2 regions of the Bacillus sp. LQ01 genome follow, and region 2 is predicted to be linked to the other one. Evidence: predicted binding sites of a transcription regulator. Region 2 holds the regulator's gene; the other holds the start of a gene.
What was found. The regulator Rex, encoded in region 2, represses fermentation and respiration genes when NADH is low (regulators of the CRP and FNR family bind a similar motif). The targets are predictions, from matches to a motif close to TTGTGAAATATTTCACAA.

Region 1: the regulator Rex is predicted to act here: its motif matches at 3,289-3,306, upstream of pflB (formate C-acetyltransferase).

Annotation. Positions count from the first base shown of each region.
Region 1 covers NZ_JBYEZL010000004.1:168,301-185,282, reverse strand. Annotated here, with positions in the region: gene pflA (pyruvate formate-lyase-activating protein) at 128-859, opposite strand; gene pflB (formate C-acetyltransferase) at 929-3,178, opposite strand; partial or broken gene AC22L0_RS24355 (hypothetical protein) at 3,331-3,551, opposite strand; gene AC22L0_RS24350 (glycosyltransferase family 2 protein) at 3,520-5,064, opposite strand; gene AC22L0_RS24345 (UDP-N-acetyl-alpha-D-glucosaminuronate decarboxylase) at 5,057-6,022, opposite strand; gene AC22L0_RS24340 (nucleotide sugar dehydrogenase) at 6,019-7,260, opposite strand; gene AC22L0_RS24335 (glycosyltransferase family 2 protein) at 7,253-8,797, opposite strand; gene AC22L0_RS24330 (LSm family protein) at 8,811-9,005, opposite strand; gene AC22L0_RS24325 (LSm family protein) at 9,022-9,423, opposite strand; gene AC22L0_RS24320 (serine hydrolase domain-containing protein) at 9,579-10,826, opposite strand; gene nagE (N-acetylglucosamine-specific PTS transporter subunit IIBC) at 11,080-12,582, opposite strand; partial or broken gene AC22L0_RS24310 (transcriptional regulator) at 12,724-12,838, opposite strand; gene glsA (glutaminase A) at 12,908-13,837, shown strand; gene AC22L0_RS24300 (DUF3969 family protein) at 14,012-14,353, shown strand; gene AC22L0_RS24295 (hypothetical protein) at 14,376-14,534, opposite strand; gene ytaF (sporulation membrane protein YtaF) at 14,649-15,260, opposite strand; gene AC22L0_RS24285 (DUF1232 domain-containing protein) at 15,391-16,044, shown strand; gene AC22L0_RS24280 (acetylornithine deacetylase) at 16,144-16,982, opposite strand, start outside.
Region 2 covers NZ_JBYEZL010000012.1:1,746-15,360, reverse strand. Annotated here, with positions in the region: gene tsaE (tRNA (adenosine(37)-N6)-threonylcarbamoyltransferase complex ATPase subunit type 1 TsaE) at 1-391, shown strand, start outside; gene tsaB (tRNA (adenosine(37)-N6)-threonylcarbamoyltransferase complex dimerization subunit type 1 TsaB) at 372-1,064, shown strand; gene rimI (ribosomal protein S18-alanine N-acetyltransferase) at 1,078-1,521, shown strand; gene tsaD (tRNA (adenosine(37)-N6)-threonylcarbamoyltransferase complex transferase subunit TsaD) at 1,521-2,537, shown strand; gene AC22L0_RS28820 (ABC-F family ATP-binding cassette domain-containing protein) at 3,023-4,948, opposite strand; gene AC22L0_RS28815 (redox-sensing transcriptional repressor Rex) at 5,136-5,765, shown strand; gene AC22L0_RS28810 (YdiK family protein) at 5,795-5,986, opposite strand; gene AC22L0_RS28805 (CPBP family intramembrane glutamic endopeptidase) at 5,983-6,732, opposite strand; gene groES (co-chaperone GroES) at 7,111-7,395, shown strand; gene groL (chaperonin GroEL) at 7,434-9,068, shown strand; purine riboswitch at 9,209-9,310, shown strand; gene guaA (glutamine-hydrolyzing GMP synthase) at 9,475-11,013, shown strand; purine riboswitch at 11,167-11,268, shown strand; gene AC22L0_RS28785 (NCS2 family permease) at 11,399-12,724, shown strand; gene AC22L0_RS28780 (response regulator transcription factor) at 12,868-13,569, shown strand; gene ampS (aminopeptidase AmpS) at 13,553-13,615, shown strand, end outside.

The DNA of each region.
Region 1 (16,982 bases), on a different contig from region 2:
AATTATGTAAATTTCTCCATTTATTCCGTACAAAATTATGGATATTCTATTTTCAGTATACTCTTTTATCAATATATACTCTAGATTTTATTGTAAAGAAAGCAAAAAGCCTAATCCAATATTTGGATTAGACCGCTTGTAAAATATATTTAGCATGTTCTACATTTTTCTCAGTAGGTGGTTCTACATTTGCGAGTGGATACTTGTGTCCAAGCGCCTCCCATTTATATACACCAAGCTTATGATATGGTAACACTTCAACTTTTTGAACATTAGACAGACTTTGAATAAAGCTAGATAGTTTTTGTAGATCCTCTTCATTATCCGTAACACCAGGAACTAATACGTGTCGTACCCAAATCGGTTTATTCTTATCCGATAAATAACGAGCAAATTGTAAAATATGTTCATTTGGTTTCCCTGTTAATTTACGATGCTTTTTGGAATCGATATGTTTCAGATCCAATAAAACTAAATCTGTATAATCCATTAAAATATCTAGCTTATTTTGGAATTCTGGTTCCTCAGAATAACAACCACCAGAAGAGTCGATTGTTGTATGGATACCAGCCTCTTTACACTTTTTAAACAACTCAATTAAAAAGTCTAGCTGTAATAATGGCTCTCCACCGCTAACTGTTATACCGCCTCCGGAAGCTTCAATAAATGGAAGGTAACATGTCACATCCTGCATCACTTCTTCAACTGTTATTTCTTTACCTTTACCGATTTCCCACGTATCAGCATTATGACAATATTGACAACGTAATAAACACCCTTGTGTAAATATGACATAACGAATCCCTGGGCCATCAACAGTACCACAAGACTCTACAGAATGTATTCTTCCTTTTACCATGTTACTTCCTCCTTTATTGAAACAGCCTCCCTTCGCTATATATTAAGAGCGAAGGGACACTTTTTTCATTTACATGCTTTCATGCATTGTACGGTTAATTACATCAATTTGTTGTTCACGAGTTAATTTAATAAAGTTTACAGCGTAACCAGATACGCGAATTGTTAATTGTGGATATTTCTCAGGATGTTCCATTGCATCCATTAATGTTTCACGGTTAAATACGTTAATATTTAAGTGGTGGCCTTCTTTTACTGCATAGCCATCAAGCATTGATACTAAGTTACGTACTTGTACATCATCTTCTTTACCAAGTGCTTTCGGAATAATAGAGAATGTATTAGAAATACCATCTTGTGCATCTTCATATGGTAATTTAGCCACAGATAATAATGAAGCTAATGCACCTTTTGTATCACGTCCATGCATTGGGTTCGCACCTGGTGCAAATGGTTCTCCAGTACGGCGGCCATCTGGAGTATTACCAGTTTTCTTACCGTATACAACGTTAGATGTGATTGTTAAGATTGACATTGTATGAACAGAATTTCTGTATGTTTTATGTTTACGAAGTTTATTCATAAATGTTTTTACAAGATTTACAGCAATCTCATCTACACGATCATCATTGTTACCGTATTTAGGGAAATCTCCTTCAATCTCGAAGTCAACTGCAATACCATTTTCATCACGAATTGGTTTTACTTTTGCGTATTTAATTGCACTTAATGAATCTGCTACTACAGATAGACCAGCAATACCTGTTGCCATTGTACGAAGAACGTTTGTATCATGAAGTGCCATTTCAATACGTTCATAGCTATATTTATCATGCATGTAATGGATAACATTTAATGTGTTTAAATATAGACCCGCCAACCATTCCATTGTCATATCAAACTTATGCATAACTTCTTCATAATTTAATACTTCAGAAGTAATTGGTGCGTACTCAGGACCAACTTGTGCTTTAGATTTTTCATCTTTACCACCGTTAATCGCATATAATAATGCTTTCGCTAAGTTTGCACGAGCTCCGAAGAACTGCATTTGTTTACCGATTCTCATTGCAGATACGCAACATGCAATACCGTAATCATCGCCGTATTCAGGGCGCATAATGTCATCATTTTCATATTGAATTGCTGATGTTTTAATAGACATTTTCGCACAGTAGTTTTTAAAGTTCTCTGGTAATTGTTTAGACCAAAGAACAGTTAAGTTTGGTTCTGGAGCTGGTCCTAAATTATCTAATGTATGCAAGAAACGGAATGAGTTCTTTGTTACTAATGGACGACCATCTAATGCCATACCACCGATAGATTCAGTTACCCAAGTTGGGTCACCAGAGAATAATTCATTATAATCAGGTGTTCTTGCGAATTTCACAAGACGTAATTTCATAATGAAGTGATCTACAATTTCTTGTACTTCTTCTTCTGTTAAAGTACCATTTGCTAAATCTCTTTCAATGTAAATATCTAAGAATGTAGAAGTACGCCCAAGACTCATTGCAGCCCCGTTTTGCTCTTTAATCGCTGCAAGGTATGCGAAGTATAACCATTGGAATGCTTCTTGCGTGTTTGTTGCTGGCTTAGAAATATCGAAGCCATGAGAAGCGGCCATTTCTTTTAACTCTTGAAGTGCACGCATTTGCTCAGATAACTCTTCGCGTAAACGCATTGTATCTTCGCTCATTACACCGCCAGTTAAATTTAAATCAGCTTTTTTCGCTTCAATTAAATGATCAATACCATATAACGCTACTCGGCGATAGTCACCGATAATACGTCCACGTCCGTATGCATCTGGAAGACCCGTAATAACACCTGATTTACGTGCATTTCTCATTTCTGGTGTGTATGCATCAAATACACCTTGGTTATGAGTTTTTCTCCAATCTCTAAAAATACGACTAAGTTCTTTATCCATTTCGTATCCATAAGATTCACAAGCTTGTTCTGCCATACGAATACCACCATATGGTTGTAAAGAACGTTTAAATGGTTTATCAGTTTGGAAACCGACTACTTTTTCAATATCTTTATTTAAGTATCCAGGGGCATGTGATGTAATAGAAGAAACAATTTTTGTATCCATATCAAGAACGCCACCGTTTTCACGTTCTTTCGTTGTTAAATCCATTACTTGATCCCAAAGTTGTTTCGTTGCTTCAGTTGCTTCTGCTAAGAAAGATTCGTCTCCTTCGAAAACGTTTACATTATTTAAAATGAAATCGCGAACATCAATCTCTGCTTTCCATTTTTCACCTTTAAAGTTTTCCCATGCGTTTTTAACATTTTCTAATACTTGAGTCATCCTAATCTCCTCCATTTTTGATTAGTACAGGACTAAGATTTTTTATATAACAGCTTACACACTTAGAATACTACTTTTTTACGAAAGTGAACGAAATAGTTGTGACATGTTTGTGAAATATTGAGCAAACTACTATATATACAGTGTTAACTTCATTTAAAAGTCTTTAAAATTAACCCTTTCCTTAATTGTATTTTTTTGGTATCCTTATATACGAGTCCTATTTTGTAATATAAGAACAATACCCATTGTAGAGCTGTAATACTCTTATCTCCTAATCTGTTATAGTTTTTATAACAGAACAAAAAAGTGTACACATGTTGTACACTTTTTTGTTACTTCTATAAAACATCTCTTTTTCTATTGCCATCATAGAATCCGCCACGATTGTCTGTTAATGAAATTATTTGCTCTAGTCCCTCTATATGATCACCTATAATTCGAAGTACAGCAGGAGGGTGACCTATTTTTGCGAAATGTTCACTGGGACGAATACGGTTCATCTTATCAACCTCAACACGATATACACATGCAATTTCAAATCCAGACAGAAGAGCCTTCACTTGTGCTACACAAGGTGACAATAAAGATTTATACCCAATTGCTTTCAAACACTTTTGGCTAAATGCATTAGGTACCGCAATAAGTGAGCCTACCCCTAAATCCTTTCTATCACAAGCTAAATTTAGTGCATACTTAAATGCAGTTACAAGATGAAGTGGTACTCTTAAATCTAAATAGTGATTTAAATCATTTAATGCGACGTCCTTTCCATCTGCTATAGCTTTTGCAAAAGGATATAGCTCACTCGCTGGAATAATAAAATCGCCGTCTATAAATAACACAATTTCTCCTTTGGCAAAATAAGTTCCAAGTGAGCGCCCTACATCATTTCCGAGTGCTTCTTTATATACAATTGTCGTTGCCCCTTTGTCTTTTGCAATTTTTTTCGTTTTATCTGACGAACCATTTACGACAACGATAATTTCGAAGGGTTCAATTTTGCGAAGCTCTTCTATAACGTTTCCAATTGTTTTCTCTTCATCTTGTACGGGAATAACAACAGATAGTTGCTTTCCTTTATACAAATTAGATGTGACGCCCCATCCTTGATAAAACTCTTCAAAACTTAAAGTATGATAGACACTATCCCTTTTCCTATTTCCATCATAATATCCTCCGCGCTCATCACTGCTTAATATCCGTGCCGCTACTGCTTCTATATGATCACCTATCATTCTTTTTTCAGATTGGGAAAGATTTGTTCCATATGCAGCATGCTGGAATGGACGAAATTTATTTGGCGTAATAACGTCAATGGCGCAATGACGACTAATTCTCCATTTACTTTGAAGTAGGCGTAAATGAGCCACAATAGGATTAACAAAACATTCATATCCGATGCTTTGAACGACTTCTTTCGTCAGCGCATGAGGTACATCTAATAAAGAATTAATTTTTAATTCTTCACGCTCTAACATTGCATTTAATATTTGGCGCCATACTGTAATAGAAGTAGGTTTTTGCCTTTTTAAAAATAATGCATCCAAATTATTTAAAACTACATCTGCCTGATCGTATAAAATCGGATTAAGGAATAATTTTAATTTTGAAGTTTGAATAGCAAAATCACCATCTATAAATAGTAATACATCACCTATCGCATGTTTTGCGCCGACTGCACGTCCAACATCGTTCCCTAGTAGCTCTGTATGTTTGATTACTTTACACCCTAAACGATCTGCAACATCTTCTGTTCCATCATTACAACCGTTTGCTACTACAATAATTTCTACTGGATTTAATGGTCTTACCGATTGAATAACGTCTGAAATCGTATCGACCTCATTACATGCAGGAATAATAACAGATAATGACTTAGCCATTGTTTTGTTCACGAAACCACTTAATTGTTTCCTTCAATCCGTTTTCCCACGTTACTTTCGCCTGAAATTGAACAAGCTTTTTTAATTTTGTTACATCTGGTCTTCTATTTGGAATTTCTTCAAAACCATGAGGATATACTTCTTCAAAAGGCACTTGTACAATCTTCGAAGAAGAATTCGTTAATTTTTTAATTACTTCTGCTACTTCTTTTATACTCTGTTCATTCTCAGAACCTATATTAATAATCTCACCATTTACCTTCTCATCCATTGCCCGAATTGTTGCTTCTACCGCATCACTCACATACGTAAAACAACGTGTCTGCTTTCCATCTCCATATACGAGAATGTCTTCTCCTTGCAAAGCCGCACTAATAAATCGCGGGATTACCCCTGCATACGGACCATCTTTCGCTCTTGGACCATAAATATTAAAATATCGAACAATCGTTACCGGTAAACCTTCTAATGCGTATCCTAAACATAATGTCTCTTCCAACGTTTTACAAACTGCATAACTCCAACGAATTTTAGAAGTTGCCCCGTATAATCGATCTCCCTCTTCAGAGAAAGGCGGCTTGGCCTTACCATATACTTCTGAAGTAGAAGCAAAAACTACTTTCTTCTTTCCTTTTAACGCTGCTTGTAAAATATTTCTCGTCCCATCAAAATTCGTTTCTATGAGCTCTATACTTTTTTCCATTGTTGTTTTCACACCTAAAATTGCTGCTAAATGAAACACGACATCATGCTGATCTACTAATTCATAAATAGAATTTTTATCTAAAACACTTATTGGAATAACACGGATTTTTTTCATTAACTCTTTATGGTACTTATTTTTACCTTTATAAAAGTTATCCACAACAGTGACCTCATAACCTCTTCTCATCAACTCTTCAGCTAAATGCGACCCGATAAATCCGGCCCCACCTGTAATTAAACATTTCTTACTCATTTACTCACCTTCTTTACAATCCCGCGTGTATCTATTACTCGGTCCATTCCTTTAAAAAGCTTCCAATCAATATTAGAATGATCCGTTAAAATTAAAATACAATCCGCTTTTTTAACTTTTTCTTCATCTAAAGAAACAGATTGATACACCTTATCTCCAATTTCCGCGAAAGAAATATAAGGATCATGATATTCTATCTCGTATCCTTGATTTCTTAATAATTGAATAATCGGTAACGCTGGTGATTCTCTCAAATCATTTACATCTTTTTTATACGCAATCCCTACAATTAACACCGTTGCAGGTGATTGCACCACACTTTTTACTTTCCGGACCATTTTCTCTGGCATTTCTTCATTAATTATATGTGCTGCCTCAATTAATTGACTAATTGCCCCATTCTTTTTTATTCTCCATTGAAAATATAAAGGGTCTACTGGAATACAGTGTCCCCCTATCCCTGGCCCTGGCCAATATGGAGTAAACCCAAATGGTTTTGTAGATGCCGCTTCAATGGCCTCATAAAAATCAATGCCTAAACTTTCACATAGTGTGTTTAGTTCATTTACTAAAGAAATGTTAACTAAGCGCTGAATATTTTCAAATAGCTTGCACATCTCTGCTACTTTCGGAGAGCTAACAGGTACAACTTCGTCAAAAATGGTACTATATAAATCCTGTACCTTTTGTCTACACTTTTCTGTTTGTCCACTAATAACTTTTGGAATAGCTTGAACTGAATATTGACTATTTGCTGGATCAATTCTCTCAGGGGAATATCCGATATAGAAATCTTCCCCTACCTTGTTACTATTTTGAGAAATAATAGGTATGATGACTTCTTCAAGTGTGCCTGGATATGTGGAGCTTTCAAAAATGAAGGTTTGTCCTTTTTGAAGGTTTTGTTGTATATAATGCGAAGCTGAAATGAGGGCACTTAAGTCTGGTTCTCTTTGTTCATTAATTGGAGTCGGGACAGTGACAATAACATAATCACTACTTTGAAAATCAGCAATGCCTTGATCCGGTGTGTTTACTGTTAATTTTTTTTTCGTCAATAAACTTTGTAACTCTTTAGAAGAAACATCTGGAATATAACTTTCTCCTTTTATAATTGAGTCTATTTTTCTAATATCTTTATCTAATCCAAGTACTGTATGCCCTCTTTCTGCAAAATGTACCGCTAAAGGAAGGCCAACATACCCTAACCCAATAATAGCTACTTTACTACTATTCATTTGTATTCTCTTCTTCCCTTCTCAATTGTTGAATGATATCTCTATCTCTATCTCCATCAGTAAAGCCACCACGTTCGTCCGTACGTTGTAATAAATACGTAACCGCCTCAAGTTGATCACCGAAAATACGATCAAACGCTGAAATACGCCCATTTACAAATTCGTGTTGCTCTGGACGTACTCGATTTGTTTTTATAACATCTACTAACTCTACTGTTGTAATAGAGAATCCTTCTAAAATAGCTTTCACTTGTGCTAATGGCGGAATGATAAGGGAGTCATATCCTATTTTCTCTATTACCTTCTTATGCATGGCATGTGGTACAGCAGTTAGTGAGTTATTCCATAAATCTGGTCTTTTCGCTACCAAATTCAAAAAGTATTTTCCCATACTAATTGGATCTGCTGGATGAAACATATCTAATAAGCATTGTAAATCATTTAACACCACGTCATTTCCATCTTCAACAGCATGTAAAAATGGAGTGAGTTTTTTTGCTGGAATAACAAAATCACCATCAACGAATAAACAAATATCTGCCGTAGCATGCATAGCCCCTATTGCTCGTGCTACATTATGTCCAAGCGTCTTCGTAAATTCAACTACAATAACATTCTCTAGCTTTGCCTGTTTAACAGTCTCAACATCTGCTCCATTTGCGACAACTATAATTTCATCTACACCTGCTTCTTTCACTTCTTGTATAACAGACCTTATAATTATTTTTTCTTCTGATACCGGGATAATGGCACTATATTTCGCTTTTTTCTTTTGTAATAAAACTGGTTTATACTTTCCTACAAACGCTCTATCTCTATTGTCCTCTGAAAAACCACCGCGATTACCGTATGTTTCGATTACGTATTGTAAAGCACGCAAATGATCACCCATAATACGACTAGTCGCTTTCGGATAAGGAGAGCCAGGTGATGTGCCCGTATGGACAGGACGAACTTTATTTGTGTAAATGACATCAACTGAAGCCATATCAGAAATATCTACTCCTCTAGACATCGCCATCGCTTGAAATAATGCTGGATCTGCTAAATTCCACCACCCCAGTTTTTCAATCACTTTACGACTTATCGAATGTGGTATTGCAATTAAAGATCCTACAACAAACTCCTTCTTGTTCAAATAACGATTTAACATATATTTTCCAACCGTCGTATAATGCGGTCTCATCTTCAAATAAACGGACCATGTTAAATTATTTAAAACAATCTCATGTCCTTGCTGTATTCCTTTAATAAAATTGTATAATTCTTCACTTTTCATGACGATATCACCATCTAAAAATAAAACAATTTCACCTTTTGCTTCTCTAGCACCAATTGCCCGTCCCACATCATTACCAAGGGAATATCTATAATAAATCACACGGCAATTATGCTGTAGCGCTATTTCTTTCGTACCATCTGTCGATCCATTATCTACTATGATAATTTCATATGGTTCGAGCTTTCTTACTTCTACTAAAACTTTTGATAAAGTACTTGCTTCATTATGCACTGGAATAACAACTGACACTCTCATACTTGTATCACTCTTACCCTTCCAAGCGAACATAAGCAATAATAGGAATACGCACAACTACATCTTCTGGTGGTCCATAAGAAGGAGAAGTACGAACAATTACTGCCCCATCCGTCACAGATAAAAGAACGCCTGCAATGATTTCTACAGCTGTCACAACTTGCACTAGTTCCCCAACATGGTTACGTAATTCATCAGTAAATAACATATATAACGCTCCTTTCTTACGCTTCTTTAATTGATATAATACTTGTAAATGGTAATAAAACTTCTGTTCCTATTCCTTCTTGCAATGTTAAGAAGTCATCACCAACTGCTACAATAACGCCTGTTAACTGTCCCACTGTCACAGTAATTTCTACGTTTTTACCTAAATACTGCTCTGCAATTTCTTTAAAAGGTGATGTAGTACATTCTTTTAAAATGTTACAAATAATAGATTGAAATCTACTTGATTCAATAACTTCTTCAGTAGCTTGCTTAGAGTTTCTTTGAATAAATCTCGCGAAGTTTTGTGAAAATAAAAGTCTTTCCACAGCAGGTAATAACTTATTATCTAAAAAATAATCTAATTGCCTATTAAACAATCTCGATAATTTATTCCAATATTTTCTGAACAGACACATACACTTCTCCTCCTATTATTTTTAGATTATAAAATTTCACATCCATACATCTTAATGTATACAAAATAGATATTTTTGTGATAGGTAAGACATACATTTTCTAAAAGAAATATTTGGTTCAAGGCATAAAAAAAACTATCCAAAAGGATAGTTTCTTACACTTCAATATTCCGCAATATCGAATAAATATCGTTATTCACTTTACCAAATGATTTAATGTTATTTTGAATGTTAGATAATAAAACAACATATACACTACCATTTTTACTAAATCCGTTTAAGCAATTCCATCCTGGCATTACACCGTGATTCGAATAGCTTCCTGGGTCTACGTACCATCCAAACCCGTAATCCTTTTTTCCACCCGTAAACATTTGATCGTAACTCTCTTTTGAAATTAATTTACCAGAGAATAGTGCTTCGTTAAATAAATATAAATCATGCGCACTTGTGTATATATCACCACAACCATATAGTTGTGACATGCTCGGAATATTAGGTGTTGTCATATTATTATTTACTATTTTATAACCCGTTGATGGGAATCTTGTTTGTTCTAACGCTGTGCCAAAACCAGAATGTTTCATACCCGCAATAGCAAAAATATGTTGCTTAATATATTCTTCGAGCGACTGTCCACTTACCTTCTCGGCAATGTATGCAAGTATAGAGTAGTTCGAGTCAGAATACTTCCATTTCTCTCCTGGACCACCAATACGCTTTTGATTTCCTATCCGCTTTATCAGTTCTTCATGAGAAATATCTTCTTTTCCCTGCTCATATTCGGGAATCCCTGATGTATGTGTTAATAGATGTTTTAGCTGAATACTATTACCTTGAGGAAAATTTGGAATATACTTTGCAACAGTATCTTCTACTTGTAATTTATTTTGATCTTTCAACTGCATAATAGCAGTTGCTACAAATGCCTTTGAAATAGAACCAATATAAAAAGTCGTCTCTGAATTATTCGGTACTTTCTGTTCTTTATTTGCCATACCGTACCCTTTATTCAAAAGAACTTTTCCATTCTTTACAATAACAGCTGTCCCGCTAAATCCTGCGTTTTGTAAATACTGGTCTAATTGAGCGTTTTCATTAATTTCTTGAGGTGGTCCCTCGGGAAGCTTCTCCACAGCTTGCGCTTGCTTCACTTGTTCTTCCTGCTCTTTTTGTTTTTGCTTCTGTACTTCTTGTTTCTTTTTTTCTTCTTTCTTTTTTAGCTCTTCTTGTTTCTTCATTTCTGCTGCCGCTTTTAAAGTTTCTTCTTTCTTATTATGCGCAACAATTTTTGTATACATAAAATATACAAGTGATAATAGTAAGACGAGAATGATTGTTCTTTTTATGTATACAATCGGCCGACGTACTTTCCCATTCGCATTATTTTTTTCCTGATCCATAATTGCTTTTTTCCCCTTACTCACCAATAATTTAATTCCTCTATTAAAGATTTATTTTAGTAGATTATGGATAATCCATTCTATATCATCCCTACTTTATCACGCACTGCACATATTACCAACCTATATGTACAAAAAAGAAAAAGAAAATTTACAAAAGTAAGATTCCCGTTAAATTATTAACAAAAAAAAGAGGATATCCTCTAAAAAATTGATTTTATCAATCTTTTTGGACATCCTCTTATCTCATTATTTATACGTGTTTTTTCATATCATCGGCAACAGATTCAACATTTGTACCTACGATAACTTGTACACTTGTATTACTTAATTTCATAACACCTTTTGCACCAGCACGTTTTAATGCTGCTTCATTTACTTGACCAGCATCTTTTACTTGTAAGCGTAGACGTGTTGCACAGTTATCAATAACTGTTAAGTTTTCTTTTCCGCCTAAAGCTGCTACGTAAGTTTCACCGATTGAACCTGCAACTGGTGCCTCACCATCTTCAACTAACTCATCGTCATCTTCACGACCAGGAGTTTTTAAATCGAACTTCTTAATTAAGAAGTAGAATACTATGAAATAAATTGCTGCGTAAATTAAACCGATACCTGCTAGTAAGACTGGTTTTGTTGCAATACCGAAGTTTAAAGCGTAATCGATTGCACCGGCACTAAATGAGAAACCATCATGAATGCCAAGCGATGTTGTAATGAATAAAGAAAGACCTGTTAATACAGCATGAATACCATATAATACTGGTGATAAGAACATGAATGAGAATTCAATAGGCTCTGTAATACCAGTTAAGAATGAAGTTAATGCTAGACCAGCTAACATACCAGTAACTGCTTTACGCTTTTCTGGTTTAGCAGCTGCAATCATTGCGAAACATGCTGCTGGTAAACCGAACATCATAACTGGGAAAAAACCAGTCATAAACATACCTGCTGTTTTGTCACCTGCAAGGAAACGAGCAATATCACCATTAACAACATTACCTGCTGCATTTGTAAAGTCCCCAAATACAAACCAGAAGTATGTGTTCATTACGTGGTGTAAACCAATTGGGATTAATAAACGGTTTAATAAACCAAATAATCCTGAACCAATTGCACCTAAATTAACAATTCCATGAGCTAATGCATCAATACCATTTTGAATTGTTGGCCAAATTTGTGCAAATAGAATTCCTAATATCAGCATCACGACTGATGTAACAATTGGAACGAAACGTTTTCCAGCAAAGAAACCTAACCATTCTGGAAGTTTAATCTTATGGAATTTATTATAAAGAAGTCCTGCTATAACACCAACAATAATACCACCTAAGACTTTCATATCTACTTTAGTCGATAATTCAGCAGCCTTAGATACTTGTGTCATTGTATCCGCAAGCTTAGATGGATCTACATTTGCGCTATTACCTATTAAATCTTGGACTTTACTTAATTTACCTTGTAATTCAGCAGTTGAATACCCTTTGCTAAGTGCATCAATACTATTTTTCATAACAAGATAACCAATTGCACCTGCAAGACCTGCTGCACCACTACCATCCACTGAAAGACCGATTGCAATACCAATTGCAAAAATAAGTGCTAAGTTATCAAAAACTGCTGCGCCGGCCTGTGCCATAACAGGAATATCAAATACATCTGGTTGCCCTAAACGAAGCAATAATCCTGCTGCTGGTAGTACTGCGATCGGAAGCATTAAAGCTTTACCAATACGTTGTAAAAACTGCAACATTTTAATTCCCCCTAATTAAATTTATGAAATCGTTATCATTATAAGTACGCTTTAGAAAACGCTTTCTATTACATAACCATAATAACATATAGTTGTATAGATGTGTAGTTTTTATTTCTGAACTTTTTATGGATAAATCTCCTATTTCCAAACTGTTATATAAAAGGAAAATTCTCCTTTTTAAAATACAGAATACTCGAAACGAAAGACCTATTATAGCACATTGAACTTTCGTTTTATCATTCCACTTTTTCATGTTATTATTTATTTCCGAGCATATCGGGAAAAGTAAACTTAGTTAATTCAAAATAGGAGCGTTGGTACTATGCAGTGCATTGAAACAAACAACTTACAACAGTTGTTAGAACAAGTAAAACCATATACGAAAAAAGGAAAACTTGCTACTTATATCCCCGAACTAGGAAATGCAAATCCAGACGATTTAGGGATTGCCATTTTCCATAAAGAAACAGAATATATCCATGCAGGCAACTCACAAACACTATTTACTCTTCAAAGTATTTCCAAAGTAATTACACTTGCCCTTGCCCTTTTAGACCGTGGTGAAGAATATGTATTTTCTAAAGTTGGAATGGAACCAACGGGTGACCCATTTAATTCTATTATTAAGTTAGAAACGACAAGTCCGTCCAAACCCCTTAATCCAATGATAAATGCAGGAGCTTTAGCTATTACAAGCATGTTAGCAGGAAAAGATAACGAGGAAAAAATGGAACGTATTCTTCATTTTGTACGTGAAATAACAGATAATCCTACTATTAATTATTCCTCTAAAGTTGCCGATTCAGAACTAGAGACAGCTTACCTAAACCGTTCACTTTGTTATTATATGAAACAAAACGGAATTATCGATTGTGATATTGAAGAACTTATGGATTTATATACTCGTCAATGCGCAGTTGAAGTAAACTGCATCGATTTAGCACGTATCGGCTTAATTTTTGCAATGGATGGATATGATCCATATAAGAAAAAACAAATTATCCCTAAGCATATTACAAAAATTTGCAAAACATTTATGGTCACATGTGGTATGTATAACGAATCTGGTGAATTTGCAATTCGTGTTGGTATTCCTGCAAAAAGTGGTGTAGCCGGTGGTATTTTTGGCTGCGTAAAAGGAGACATGGGAATCGGTATTTTCGGACCAGCTTTAGATGCAAACGGAAATAGTATTGCCGGTTTTAAAATCCTTGAACTTCTTTCTGCTCAAGAAGGTTGGAGCATTTTTTAATCGCGAGTTATCCTGCTATACTAGCAGGATTTTTTATTTCGCCAAAACCTCACTTTTGTCAGTTATCAATCCTCTTACAAAAACAGTGCTGAAAGTTTCTCTATATCATGCATATTTGTTCCCCCCTCCTGAATAATATAGTACAACCTAGCGCTATATGTGGAGGTGTGAAAGATGAAACTAATATTTCAAATGGGAAAACAACCTGTTCTTGAAAAAACAATCCTTCTTTTTATACTGAGTATTGTAGAAAGCTTGAAGTTAAAAGTTGTTTCACTCGACGAAGCTCACCGATACATATTCAATTTAGAAGTACTTGAATTATTAATGGATCGGAACATCGATGATCAAGTACTTGAACTTATTCATTTCGGGATGGGACTTGAAGACATTTATCATGTGCTTCCTGAAGAACTTGAGCATACGATTGAGGAATTAAAGTGGCTTTGCATTCAAGTATTAAGTGAGTACAGTATGCATGAAGAATCCGAACAATTAATTGAAGATATACGGTAAAAAAGCACCTATGTAGGTGCTTTTAATGTTTTTTTAAACTATTTTTATACGCCTCAATATTTACTGGTAGCTCTTCCTCTTCCAAAGTATGTTCATTTACATCTTTATGAATGAACGCACCTTTAGGTGGTTGATGATCATGCCCTTTTTTCTTATGATCAAATGCTTTCCCGCGTCCCATACAAATCCCCCTTTCTTAAAAGAAATCCGTATTAGTATGGAGAAAAGTACGTCGATATATGCAATCTCTTGCTGTATTTCCAAGGAAATACTCGAACCTTGTTTTCTACTCTCCTTACAACAACTGATCGATCCCAATAAGAATTAATAACACTCCTGCGATAACTGTCGCCCATTTCCCTAAGTATTCTGCTAAAAATCGTTTTCCTACATACGCAAAACCACTAATACAAATAAAACTAAACACCCCAGAAATAGTCGCTGTAAGCCAAAGATTTAAATTTGTTACCCCTGCATCAAATCCACCTGCAATATTATTAATAGACAACGCAACTCCTAAAACAATTGCTTCTGAGAAACTAATTGTTTTAGAACCATCAAAATCTGCTTTTTCCGGATCACGTAAAATTCCCATAAGTACATTATCATCTTTAGAACCTGCAGTATTTTTTTGGCCCAAGAAAGGCTGACATAAAATAAACACACCGATTATCCCTAAAACGATTGCTCCAATCAGATTTGCTGTAAACTCTGAAATAAATAACGCAATCCAGTTTCCAAAAAATCCAGCTAGTAAAGTAAATAAAAATCCAAAGAATGCGATGATAAAATTGTTAAACCACGAAATACGAATTTTACGAATGCCATATGCAATTCCAACACCTGCATTATCTAAATTAGAAGCGATCCCGATTAAAAAAATTGAAAATAAGCCTACCGTACTCATAAATAGTCACCCCTTTTTCTCACTTTTCAATGCATATTATGAAAATGTTGAGCAACTGTGCCTGTCTGTTTCATATACTTGTAATAAATGCTCAATATTTTTTCAACACTAAAAAAGGAGTGCCTACACTATGGCTAATGAAAACCCGAATGATCGGCTTGGCAAATTAATAAAAAAACTTTTAAAAGAACGCGCCTTATCTATGCGCCAACTAGGAATACTTACAAATATTGATCCTGCAACAGTCTCAAGAATTATTAATGGTAAACAACCACCAAAACAAAAACATCTACAAAAATTTGCAGAATGTCTTCAAGTTCCACCCCAATTGTTATTTGATGAAATGTACCCTGATTCTCCTCACATTAATAAAGAAAAAACAGATATGTACACATCTCTTGATACCATTCAGCAAACGCTGCAATCCTCTAACTTATTCGATTTCGATTACACTACAACTCGCGTAAAACAAGAACTCGAAAATTACGAACGCTATGCCCAGACAACAGAAGGCGAAAAACGTATTCATGACAGTTTCGCAAGCAAATTAGAGCAAATTGATAGTGCTGGTCCTTTTATTGAACAATTAACAGATATGTATCAACAATTTTGCAATGAAACCATTTCAAAAGAAGAACGTGCAGTTCTTGGAAGCGCATTACTGTATTTCATTTTATCGACAGATATTATTCCCGACTATCTCTTTCCAATTGGCTATTTAGATGATGCGATCGCCGTTGAATTAGCAAAAGAGAAATTACTTGAAATAAAACGAAAGACATAGCAAAATAAAGAACTATTTCAGTTGTTTATTTTCACCTCTGAAATAGTTCACTAAAAAATCGTACAAGTATACATACTCGTACGATTTTACTATACAAATCTATTTTTTCGTGTGGCACCATTCATATATAAATGCTGTTATTACTTTTGTAAATTCAATTAACTGTTCAATTTCAACTTTCTCATTTACAGAATGTGCTTCTTCTAATGTACCTGGTCCATATATAATCGCTGGAATATGAAACTCACTAAACCAACCGCCATCAGTTACCGTTGCAGACATATCTAAAATTGCATTTTTTGATAAAATAGACTCGTGTACTGAGCTAAGTTTTTTTACAGCTGCATGTTCCCTATCTACTTCTAATGAAGGGAAAATTTCACCACGATCTACAATCATTGATTCTCCGCCCCACTTAAATTGTGGCGGATTTTCACTTAACCATGGATCGGCAGCTGCTACCTTTCCAATATATTCTTCAATTTCTTTTATTATTTGTTCATGTGTTTCGTTCGGATAGAAGTGCACTGTTATCCATAACTGGCACTCATCCGCAATAAACGCCGCATGCCTTCCCCCCTCAATAACAGCTGGATTAATTGTTGTTGTTCCAGATGGATAGCCTTCATATGTTTTCATGACTGCCCAGTGACGCTCTAATTCTTGTAAGCTCTGCACAATTTTCATCATTTTTTCAATCGCACTCGCTCCAAATAAACGTCCTCCAGCATGGATCATTTGTCTGCGCGTTGCATCATGAAACGTTTGCGGACTTTTCACTGTAATCCATCCAGTAATGACACCACCTTGCCCTTGCATATGCAAATCACTCGTATCCACTACGACTGCAAAATCAGCATCGTAACCTCGCCTGCAGCATTGAAGTGTTCCTGCCTCTCCAACTTCTTCCCCTATTACTGATTGAAAGATTAAATCTC
Region 2 (13,615 bases):
AGACGTAATTATTTTAGAAGGAGATCTTGGAGCTGGTAAGACGACTTTTACAAAGGGACTAGCAAAAGGTCTTGGAGTGAAAAGAGTTGTAAATAGTCCTACCTTTAATATCATCAAAGAATATAAAGGAAGATTACCGCTATATCATATGGACGTGTATCGCTTAGCAGAAAGTGAAGAGGACTTAGGCTTTGATGAATATTTCTACGGTGAAGGAATTACGGTAGTAGAATGGGCTCATTTAATAGAGGCATATTTACCAAATGAAAAGTTACAAATTAGTTTATTCCATGCTGGAGATGACACAAGAAAAATTATACTCGAGCCAATTGGAGATCGCTATATTAGATTATGTGAGGAGCTATTACAAGATGAAAGTACTAGCAATTGATACTTCAAATTACGTAATGGGTGTATCCCTTATTGAGGAAGGAAACGTAATTGGGGAAATCATTACAAATTTAACAAAAAACCATTCTGTACGTCTTATGCCAGCTGTAGAGAAACTGTTAAAAGAGTGTGGCGTAAAACCGAAGGAATTAACTAAAATCGTTGTAGCTGCTGGACCTGGATCCTATACAGGTGTTCGCATAGGCGTGACAGCGGCGAAAACATTAGCTTGGTCACTTCAAATACCAATTGTAGGTGTATCAAGTTTAGAGGTAGTAGCTGCAAACGGTGCTAACTTTAACGGGTTAATTTGTCCTTTATTTGATGGAAGACGTGGGCAAATTTATACTGGGTTATATACATATGAAGGAGAGCAGTTAACTTCAATAGAAGAAGACCGAATTATTCTTATTGTAGACTGGTTGCAAATGTTAAAAGATAAAGGACAGCCTGTTTTATTTATCGGTAACGATGTTAAATTGCATAAAGAAACAATTATAGAACATTTAGGTGATCAAGCTGTATTCGCTCCATTTACTAAAAATAACCCAAGACCAAGCGAGCTAGCATTCTTAGGATTACAAAAAGAAGAACAAGATGTGCATACGTTTGTTCCAAGCTATCTTCGTTTAGCTGAAGCTGAAACAAAGTGGTTAGAAAGTCAAAACAAGTAGGAGCTTGCAGAAGATGGATATGATATTTAGAAAGATGGAGCTTGATGATATTGCTCAAATTGTAGCTATTGAAGAAGCGTCTTTTTCAACTCCTTGGACTGCAGATGCCTTTCACCGTGAATTAACGATGAATGAACATGCACATTATATTGTGTTAGAAAAAGATGGTCGTGTAGTCGGGTATTGTGGATTGTGGATAGTTATTGATGAATCACATATAACAAATATAGCTATTTTGCCAGAATACCGAGGTCGAAAGTTAGGAGATGCCCTATTGAAAGCAGTTATTTCTGAAGCGAAAGAACTAGGGGTAAAAACAATGACACTTGAAGTACGTGTATCAAATGAAGTAGCAAAGCAGTTATACAGAAAATACGGATTTCAAAATGGTGGGATTCGTAAACGATACTATGCAGACAATCAGGAAGATGGTCTCGTAATGTGGGTGAATATATAATGGAAAAAAATACGATTATACTTGGTATTGAAACAAGTTGTGATGAAACAGCAGTAGCAGTTGTTAAAAATGGAACGGAAATTATTGCGAATGTCGTTGCATCACAAATTGAAAGTCATAAACGTTTTGGCGGCGTTGTACCAGAGATTGCATCCCGTCATCATGTAGAAGAAATTACAGTTGTGTTAGAAGAAGCTTTAAAGGAAGCAAACATCACATTTGATGATATTGATGCAATTGCTGTAACAGAAGGTCCCGGTTTAGTAGGAGCACTTCTAATTGGAGTAAATGCAGCGAAGGCAGTAGCGTTTGCACATGATATTCCGTTAGTCGGTGTTCATCATATTGCTGGTCATATTTATGCGAACCGTTTAGTAAAAGAAGTTCAATTCCCGTTATTATCACTTGTTGTATCTGGTGGGCATACAGAACTTGTTTATATGAAAGAACATGGTTCATTCGAAGTAATTGGTGAAACACGAGACGATGCAGCTGGAGAAGCATATGATAAAGTAGCTCGTACGTTATCTATGCCATATCCAGGTGGTCCTCATATTGATCGCCTTGCACATGAAGGAGAACCGACAATTGATTTGCCTCGTGCATGGCTAGAACCGGATTCATATGATTTTAGCTTTAGTGGATTGAAATCAGCAGTTATCAACACTGTGCATAACGCAAAACAACGCGGTATAGAAATTGCGCCAGAAGATTTAGCGGCAAGTTTCCAAGAAAGTGTAATAGATGTACTTGTAACGAAAGCAGCTCGTGCAGCAGAAGCTTATAATGTAAAGCAATTACTTCTTGCTGGTGGAGTAGCTGCTAATAAAGGACTTCGTGCGCGATTAGAAGAGGAATTTGCACAAAAAGAAAACATTGAATTAATTATTCCGCCGCTATCTTTATGCACAGATAATGCAGCGATGATTGCAGCGGCAGGGACAATTGCTTATGAACAAGGTAAGCGTGCAACATTAGCCTTAAATGCAAATCCAGGATTAGATATTGAAGCATAGTTATGCACATAATTAACCACAGGTTGTGGATAAAACCCATATTGTCTGTTGATAATGTGGGTTTTATTGTGTATATAAAATGTTGATAACTTTTTTGTTGATTGTGGATAATGTGGAAAAGTTATTTTAAGGTTTATTTTATAAAGGTGGATATGTGTATAAACTTGTGGATAAATAGGATGATGTCAGACCTTTGAATTTGTTCTTTTTCGGGAAATAAAAAGTAAGAAGATATCCCCGAAAAACATTTTGAAACATCCCCCTATTATAGAAGATGCTAATATTGTCAATCTTTGTCGTTAAATCGATATTTCGTGTCGAATTGTTAATATATATAGGGTTACAATAGATATATTTGAAAAATCGTTGGTATATTCTAAGTTACGATTGATATACTCAAAAAATTGTTTCTGTATTAAAAGAAAAAAAGATGTCGCATAGTCAAAAATCCTGACTTATGAGACATCTTCCTTATTTAAATATGCTTATACATGCAGCTCTTCCCATTCTGCCATGCAAGTTTCAAGTTGTTCTTGTAGCGTTTGCTTTTTAGTTGTAATTTCACTAGCTTTTTCATAATCTGCATATATTTCTGGTAAGCAAAGTTGATCTTCTAACGTAGCAATTTCTTCTTCTAATTCCAATATACTTTGTTCTAGCTCTTCAATTTTTCTAGTGCGTTGACGCTCTAGTTTTTTACGCTCTTTTTCTTCTAAATAATTTAATTTCTCTTGTGCAACCACCTTTTGAACAGGAATGTCACTTTCTTGCTGTTCAAGTTCTGCACGTTCAATCATTTCATTTTTCTTTTCAACGTAGTAATCGTAATCCCCTAAATATTCCTGTGCACCTTCTGTTGATAACTCAACCACAGTCGTTGTTACACGGTTAATAAAGTAGCGGTCATGTGAGACGAATAGAAGAGTCCCTGGATAATCAATTAAAGCATTCTCCAAAATTTCTTTACTATTTAAATCAAGGTGGTTCGTAGGCTCATCTAGAATTAATAAATTTGACTTTTGCATCATAAGTTTTGCAAGAGCTAATCGAGCTTTTTGTCCACCACTAAGGGAAGATACTGGTTTCAGTACATCATCTCCTGTGAATAAAAAATTCCCGAGTATAGTACGGATTTCTTTTTCAGGTTGCAGTGGATATTCATCCCATAGTTCATTTAAAACCCGTTTAGAAGATGTTAAGTTTGCTTGTTCTTGATCATAATAACCAACAGATACATTTGATCCGAAAGAAACATCACCATTTAATAGTGGTAACTTATTCACAATAGACTTTAACAATGTGGATTTCCCAATTCCGTTTGGACCAACTAAAGCAACACTATCTCCGCGAGTTAAGCGCATAGTTACATGTTCAATTATAGGGTTCTCATCATAGCCAATGGTTGCATCATTTACTTGTAAAACATCATTTCCACTTTGCTTTTCAATATCGAAGTGGAATGATGCTGACTTAGAATCCCCTAATGGTCTCGTTAATAATTCCATTCTGTCTAGTTGTTTACGACGACTTTGAGCACGTTTCGTTGTAGAAGCGCGAGCTATATTCTTTTGAACGAAGTCCTCAAGTTTTGCGATTTCATCTTGTTGTTTTTCGTAACGTTTCATTTCTTGCTCATATAATGCTGATTTTAAGTCTAAATATTTACTGTAGTTACCAACAAATCGTCTGCTTTCTTTATTTGAAATTTCATATACTTGTGTAACGAGTTTGTCTAAGAAATAACGGTCATGTGAAACGATTAATATTGCGCCAGGATAACCTTGTAAATATTGCTCAAGCCACGTTAATGTTTCGATGTCTAAATGGTTTGTAGGCTCATCCAAAATAAGTAAGTCTGGTTTTGTTAATAATAATTTCCCGAGAGCTAATCTTGTTTTTTGCCCGCCGCTTAAAGTAGAGATCGTCGTCTGGTGCGTTTCAACTGGGAAGCCAAGGCCGCTTAAAATGGAGCGAATATCCGCTTCATATTGATATCCACCTTGATCTTTATAATTGAGTTGCAATTGGTCATAATCAGCTAACAATCTTTCATATGTAGCTTCGTTTGAAAAGTTTTCTTCTTTTCCCATTTCTTGCTCAAGTCTTCGAAGTTTTGTCTCCATTTGCTGTAAGTGGGTAAAGACGGTTAGCATTTCATCCCAAATTGTTAAAGACGTTTCTAGTCCAGTATTTTGAGCTAAATATCCGATTGAGACATCTTTCGGTTTTATAATTTCGCCACCATCATGAGATAATTCACCAGCGATAATTTTTAATAATGTAGATTTGCCTGCTCCATTCCTTCCAACTAATGCGATACGATCTTTTGTTTGTACTTCCAATTTTATGTTTGCAAGAATCGTTTCTGCACCGTATAATTTCGAAAGCGCGTTTACTTGTAATAAAATCAATGTTTTCACCTCAAATAATTTCTTAACTTTGCCATGTTTATATTTCTCAATCATACTAAAAATAGTGTATAGTTTAAAATAAAGAGAGAATACTTCTTCTCTTTATTATACAAGGAATTTAATGAGTGCTAAACTTCTGTATTTGATTAAAGTATATGAATAAAGATAGGAAGAGAGGAGAGGTCATATGGATCAGCAAAAGATTCCACAAGCCACTGCTAAAAGATTGCCTCTATACTATCGATTTATCCAAAACTTATCTCTTTCTGGTAAGCAGCGTGTTTCATCGGCCGAATTGAGTGAGGCAGTAAAAGTAGATTCCGCAACAATACGAAGAGATTTTTCGTATTTTGGAGCGTTAGGGAAAAAGGGATATGGATATAACGTAAATTATTTATTATCATTTTTCCGCGAAACACTTGATCAAGATGATATAACACGTGTAGCACTTATTGGAGTAGGTAATTTAGGGACCGCTTTCTTACATTATAATTTCACGAAAAACAATAATACAAAAATTGAAATGGCATTTGATGTTAGTGAAGAGAAAGTTGGAACAGAAATCGGGGGCATTCCTGTATATCATTTAGATGAATTAGAAGAGAGATTATCAAATGATATACAAGTGGCAATATTAACAGTACCGGCTACAGTAGCACAAGCTGTAGCAGATAGATTAGCTGAAACGAGCGTGCACGGTATTTTGAATTTCACACCAGCGCGATTAAACGTATCAGAGAATATTAGAATTCATCATATTGACTTAGCTGTAGAGTTACAAACATTAGTTTACTTTTTGAAAAACTATCCACAATAAAACGCAGAGGAAGCGACCTCTGCGTTTTATTATTGTTTCTTCTTTGTGAATTTAATTAATATAAGGCGAAGTGCCAAATTAAAATCAATTGTTGCCATAACTGCAAATAGTATTGTCCACATATTCCAGATTGTATCTGTCACGTTCGTAATGGCGAAGCGTGTAAAGATACATCCAAGAAGGAAGTATAGTGCAGCCATGAACAATGGTGAGTTTCTCATACAAAAAATCCTCCGATAAAGCCTTGCATTTTTTCAGCTTCTTTAATCATTTCTTGAATTTGTTCATTGCTCATAAAAATTTGCCCAATAGCGACCAATGTATTCATCGCAACATGAGCTGCAATCGGAACGATAATCCGTTTCGTCTTCACATATAAGAAGGCGAATACGAGCCCCATAGCAGTGTATACCAATAAATGAGTAAAATCAAAATGAATTGCTGCGAATACAAGCGAACTAATGATAGCTGCGATAAAGAAGTTAAACTTCTTATAAAGTGCACCAAATAAAATTTTTCTAAATACGATTTCTTCTAAGATAGGTCCAATTATAGATACAACAATAAGGAACCAAGGGGTCGTTCTTGCAATCTCCATCAGTTTCATTGTATTTTCTGAACCTTGTTTAATTCCTAGCAGCTGCATCTCGATCATACCGGCAACTATTTGTGAAAAGAAAGCCAAGAAGAACCCGATGAAAATCCATCCAATAGTAGCTGGAGCAGAAGAGCGCTTTGGATCTAAATGCCTGTCACGAATATCTGTTCTAAGTAACCAAAGTACGATACATAATGCAACAAAGAAGCTAATAATTGCCCAGTGTCCCGTTATGATTTGTCCTTTTTCCTCAATGGTAAATCCTCTATTATCATAGAGTCCTGTTTTTAGGAGAAGTGGCAATCCAACAACGCCAGATAACTGCATTAAAATGTATGTAACGATAATCCACCAGTATTGTTTCTTCAAATGGTTTAACCATCCTTTCTAACTATAGTGTATGAGATAAGTTAGGATAACATGTAAATATGCTACCTACGATATAAACCTCACTTGAATTATGTTTTTTTCGTAAATCCTTATTTGAAATTATAATAGAAGACAGGAGAAAGTTGTGTGTGTAGCGAAAACAACTTAGGGTGTCCTTTCATATTGTAACATACGAGCAGTGGAAACAACGATTCATATAGTAAAGGCAGTATTCTATATAGTGATTTGCGAAAAAATTATGATTTTTTTACTTGCAAAAGAAATTGAGATTATTTATTATTATAAGTGTGTTAGCACTCGGATGACTTGAGTGCTAATAAAAGAAATTTACATAACAAAATGAGGAGGTTATTGTTCATGCTAAAGCCATTAGGTGATCGCGTTGTAATTGAGCTTGTTCAAGCAGAAGAAAAAACAGCAAGTGGTATCGTATTACCAGATACTGCAAAAGAAAAACCACAAGAGGGTAAAGTTGTTGCAGTAGGTACTGGTCGAGTGCTTGAGAATGGTGAGCGTGTTGCTTTAGAGGTAGCAGCAGGTGATCTTATCATCTTCTCAAAATATGCAGGTACTGAAGTGAAATATGAAGGTACAGACTACTTGATTTTACGTGAAAGTGACATTTTAGCAGTTATCGGTTAATTATATAAATCTTAAAAAATCCAAGGGGGTCAATTATTATGGCAAAAGATATTAAATTTAGTGAAGAAGCACGTCGTTCGATGCTTCGCGGTGTCGACACTCTTGCAAACGCAGTAAAAGTTACGCTTGGACCAAAAGGTCGTAACGTTGTACTTGAGAAAAAATTTGGTTCACCACTTATTACAAATGATGGTGTAACAATCGCAAAAGAAATCGAATTAGAAGATGCATTCGAAAACATGGGTGCGAAATTAGTAGCAGAAGTTGCTAGCAAAACAAATGACGTAGCTGGTGACGGAACAACAACTGCAACTGTATTAGCGCAAGCTATGATTCGTGAAGGTCTTAAAAACGTAACAGCTGGTGCTAACCCAATGGGTCTTCGTAAAGGTATCGAAAAAGCTGTTACTGCTGCAATCGAAGAATTAAAAACGATTTCTAAACCAATCGAAGGTAAATCTTCTATCGCACAAGTAGCTGCTATTTCTGCAGCTGACGAAGAAGTAGGTCAATTAATCGCTGAAGCAATGGAGCGCGTTGGTAACGACGGCGTTATTACTTTAGAAGAATCTAAAGGCTTCACAACAGAATTAGACGTAGTAGAAGGTATGCAATTTGATCGTGGATATGCATCTCCTTACATGATTACTGATTCTGACAAAATGGAAGCAGTTCTTGATAACCCATACATCTTAATCACTGACAAAAAGATTTCTAACATTCAAGAAATCTTACCAGTATTAGAGCAAGTGGTACAACAAGGTAAACCACTTCTTATCATTGCTGAAGATGTAGAAGGCGAAGCGTTAGCTACATTAGTAGTGAACAAACTTCGTGGTACATTCAATGTAGTAGCTGTTAAAGCTCCTGGATTTGGTGACCGTCGTAAAGCAATGCTAGAAGATATCGCAATCTTAACAGGTGGCGAAGTAATCACTGAAGAATTAGGTCGTGACTTAAAATCTGCTACAGTTGAATCTTTAGGACGCGCTGGTAAAGTTGTTGTTACAAAAGAAAACACAACTGTAGTTGAAGGTGTAGGAAGCACAGAACAAATCGAAGCTCGCATCGGTCAAATCCGTGCGCAATTAGAAGAAACAACTTCTGAATTCGATCGTGAAAAATTACAAGAGCGTCTTGCAAAACTTGCAGGTGGCGTAGCGGTAATTAAAGTAGGTGCAGCAACTGAAACTGAGTTAAAAGAACGCAAACTTCGTATTGAAGATGCACTTAACTCAACTCGTGCAGCAGTAGAAGAAGGTATCGTTGCAGGTGGTGGTACTTCACTTATGAACGTATACACAAAAGTAGCTTCTATCGTAGCTGAAGGCGACGAAGCAACAGGTATCAACATCGTACTTCGCGCACTAGAAGAGCCAGTTCGTCAAATCGCAATCAACGCTGGTCTAGAAGGATCTGTAGTTGTAGAGCGTCTAAAAGGCGAAAAAGTAGGCGTTGGTTTCAACGCAGCTACTGGCGAATGGGTTAACATGCTTGAGTCTGGTATCGTAGATCCAGCTAAAGTAACTCGTTCTGCACTTCAAAACGCAGCATCTGTTGCAGCTATGTTCTTAACAACTGAAGCTGTAGTAGCTGACAAGCCAGAACCAAATGCACCAGCAATGCCTGACATGGGCGGCATGGGCATGGGCGGTATGGGCGGAATGATGTAATTCCGTTTGCCCTAAAAAACATCCATTTCTATATAGAAATGGATGTTTTTTTATGTTTTTTAGAAAAGGAAATGAATTTCTGTAGAATTTTGTCGCTTTCTCTCTTGACCATATTGATATTTCATTGTTAGAATCTAGGAAGATAATATAAAACGATCCTTCATATATCCTCAATGATATGGTTTGAGAGTCTCTACCGGGTTACCGCAAACAACCTGACTATGAAGGCAGTGTGTCTTATATTTATAAAGAGCGGAGACTATCTTTCTTTATAAAGCCAGACCCCTGCCTTTTCTTTGTTATGAGACTAGAGGCGGAGGACTGGCTTTTTTTATTATATTGGTAATGCTTTTCGCCAAATTGGTGAAAATATTTATATACGAGAACTAACGTTGGGGTGATTATTTTGAAGAAACAACACGATACAATTATCGTTTTAGATTTTGGAAGTCAATACAATCAGTTAATAGCACGTCGAATTCGTGAGTTCGGTGTATACAGTGAACTTCATCCACATACAATTACTGCAGAAGAAATTAAAGCAATGAATCCAAAAGGGATTATTTTCTCTGGTGGACCAAATAGCGTATACGGTGAAGGTGCATTACATTGTGATGAAAAAATCTTTGAACTAGGTTTACCAATCTTCGGTATTTGTTACGGTATGCAGCTTATGACGCAACACTTCGGTGGTAAAGTAGAGCGTGCAAATCACCGTGAGTACGGAAAGGCTGTTCTTAAAGTAGAGAACGAATCAAAATTATATGCGAACCTTCCAGAAGAGCAAGTTGTATGGATGAGCCATGGTGACTTAGTAACTGGTTTACCTGAAGGATTCGTAGTAGACGCAACAAGTGAGTCTTGCCCAATTGCTGGTATGAGCAATGAAGCGAAAAACTTATACGGTGTACAATTCCACCCAGAAGTACGTCACTCTGAGCACGGTAACGATTTAATTAAAAACTTCGTATTCGGCGTATGTGGTTGTTCTGAAGGATGGAACATGGAGAACTTTATCGAAGTAGAATTAGAAAAAATTCGTGAAACTGTTGGAGACAAAAAAGTACTATGCGCACTTAGTGGCGGTGTAGACTCTTCTGTTGTAGCAGTATTAATTCATAAAGCAATCGGCGATCAATTAACTTGTATTTTCGTTGACCACGGCTTACTGCGTAAAGGCGAAGCAGAAGGCGTTATGAAAACATTTAGCGAAGGCTTCCACATGAACGTTATTAAAGTGGATGCAAAAGAACGCTTCATGAACAAGTTGAAAGGTGTAGAAGATCCAGAACAAAAACGTAAAATCATCGGTAACGAATTCATTTACGTATTTGATGATGAAGCGTCTAAATTACAAGGTATGGACTTTTTAGCACAAGGTACACTTTACACAGACATCGTTGAAAGTGGTACAGCAACTGCACAAACAATTAAATCTCACCACAACGTTGGTGGACTTCCAGAAGACATGCAGTTCAAATTAATTGAGCCTTTAAACACGTTATTTAAAGACGAAGTACGTGTATTAGGATCTGAACTAGGAATTCCTGATGAAATCGTATGGCGTCAACCATTCCCAGGACCGGGTCTTGGTATTCGTGTATTAGGTGAAATTACAGAAGAGAAATTAGAAATCGTTCGTGAATCTGATGCGATTTTACGTGAAGAAATTATTAAAGCGGGCTTAGACCGTGAAATCTGGCAATACTTCACTGCACTTCCTGGTATGCGTAGCGTAGGTGTTATGGGTGACGAGCGTACTTACGATTACACAGTAGGTATCCGTGCAGTAACATCTATCGACGGTATGACAGCTGACTGGGCACGTATCCCTTGGGACGTATTAGAGAAAATCTCTGTACGTATCGTAAACGAAGTAAAACACGTTAACCGTATCGTGTATGATGTAACGAGTAAGCCACCAGCAACTATTGAGTGGGAATAGTATTTATAAAAAGGTCCATCTATTGCTTATGCATAGATGGATCTTTTTTATTTTGGCATTAATACGAACGAAACTATAAAAGTTTATGAAAATGTTCGTTTTTAAATTGACAAAACTACTTCGTCGAGTTAATATGATTATGTAATTCAAACGAAAAGTGAATATTATAGCCGTCGTATAATATCGGGGATATGGCCCGAAAGTTTCTACCTAGCTACCGTAAATGGCTTGACTACGAGGCGTTTGTATAAAGATGAGGGGAAACTTGTCTTTGTTTATAGAACGCTTCCATGTATATATGCAATGGAAGCCTTTTTTATTTCTCGGGATAAAAGAGGGCTAGGGTGAAATACGGCGAGTAATCATATAACGGGGGAAACATAGGATGAAACGCTATTTTCAGTTTGATGAGCTCGGTACGAATTATAAGACTGAGTTCATAGCAGGGTTAACGACATTTCTATCTATGGCTTACGTACTATTTGTCAATCCTGCTACGCTGTCGCTTGGAAATGTTAAAGGGTTACCAGCAGGTACAGGGATGGATCCAGGTGCAGTATTCGTTGCTACGGCATTAGCGGCAGCGATCGGTTCGTTAATTATGGGTATTTTCGCGAAGTATCCAATTGCTTTAGCGCCAGGTATGGGGATTAACGCGTTCTTTGCTTATACAGCAGTCTTAACGATGGGTATTCCGTGGCAAACGGCCATTGCCGGAACATTAATGTCAGGTATTATCTTTATTATTCTTACTGCTTCAGGTATTCGTGAAAAAATCATTAATGCAATTCCATCGGAGTTAAAGTTTGCAGTAGCAGCAGGTATTGGATTATTCATTGCTTTCCTTGGATTCCAAAATGCCGGAATTATCGTGAAAAACGATGCGGTTCTTGTTGGGTTGGGGGACTTAACAAAGGGCACAACGTTACTAGCAATCTTCGGGGTTGTTACTACGATCATCTTCATGATTAAGAAAGTTAATGGTGCAGTATTCTACGGTATGATTCTTACAGCGATCTTAGGAGTTGCAACAGGATTAATTGATACTCCGAAAGCTGTAGTGGGAGCAATACCGAGTCTAGAACCAACGTTCGGTGTGGCGTTAACGCACTTCGGCGATATTTTCACAGTTCAAATGGGGATTGTTATTATAACGTTCTTCTTTATAGATTTCTTTGATACAGCAGGTACGCTTGTAGCGGTTGCGAATCAAGCAGGATTAATGAAGAACAATAAATTACCACGTGCAGGAAAAGCGTTATTTGCAGATGCGATTGCAACTGTAATTGGTGCGATCTTGGGTACATCAACAACAACGTCTTACATTGAATCGTCTGCAGGGGTAGCAGCGGGAGGACGTTCTGGATTTACAGCAGTTGTAACAGCAGGATTCTTCTTACTGGCACTATTCTTTTCGCCATTATTAAGTGTTGTAACGCCAGCTGTAACGGCACCGGCTTTAATTATTGTAGGAATCTTGATGGTTTCTTCCTTAGGGGAAATTGATTGGAAGAAATTCGAGATTGCAGTACCAGCATTCTTTACAATTATCTCTATGCCACTTACGTATAGTATCGCAACTGGGATTGCCATTGGATTTATCTTCTATCCAATTACAATGGTTGTGAGTGGTCGTCGTAAAGAGGTTCATCCGATTATGTATGTTATGGGAGTTTTATTCGTGCTATATTTCATCTACGTTCGTAAATAAAAGGGGTTTTTTAAAGGTCTAGACTTAAGGGGAGTCTAGACCTTTTTGCGTCTTCAGAAAATCTTAAGGATTTCCGAGCGTTTTTCTTCAGAAGTTTTCCTATAATAGAAGTTAGGGATTAAAAAAGTGATGGGGGAGATATTGTGGCACACGAAACAATACTTGTCGTAGATGATGAAAAAGAAATTCGGAATTTAATTACAATCTATTTAAAGAATGAAGGATATAAAGTATTACAAGCAGGAGACGGAGAAGAAGGATTACGTCTATTGGAAGAAAATGAAATACATCTAGTCGTATTAGATATTATGATGCCGAAAGTGGATGGTATTCATATGTGTATGAAGGTAAGGGAAGCGAAAGAAATGCCTATTATTATGCTTTCTGCCAAAACGCAAGATATGGATAAGATTTTAGGATTAACAACAGGGGCAGATGATTACGTAACGAAGCCCTTTAATCCATTAGAGTTAATTGCACGAATTAAATCTCAGTTACGCCGTTATATGAAAATGAATGGTTTCGCTGTCCAAAATGAGGACGAGTTAGAAATTGGGGAGATGAAAATCAACATCTCGACCCATAAAGTTGTTGTAGAGGGAGAAGAAGTGAAACTAACTCCGAGGGAATTTTCAATTTTAGAATTGCTAGCTAGAAATCCAGGTATGGTGTTTAGTGCGGAGCAAATTTATGAAAAGGTGTGGAACGAACGATCTTTCCAGTCTGATAATACTGTAATGGTGCACATTCGGAAAGTGCGTGAAAAGATTGAGGAGAATCCAAGGGAACCTAGATATATAAAAACAGTATGGGGAGTGGGGTATAAGATTGAAAAAGATATTTAATCCGTTTACTTATATAAGGAAAATAAGAGAATTAATTGAGAAATTA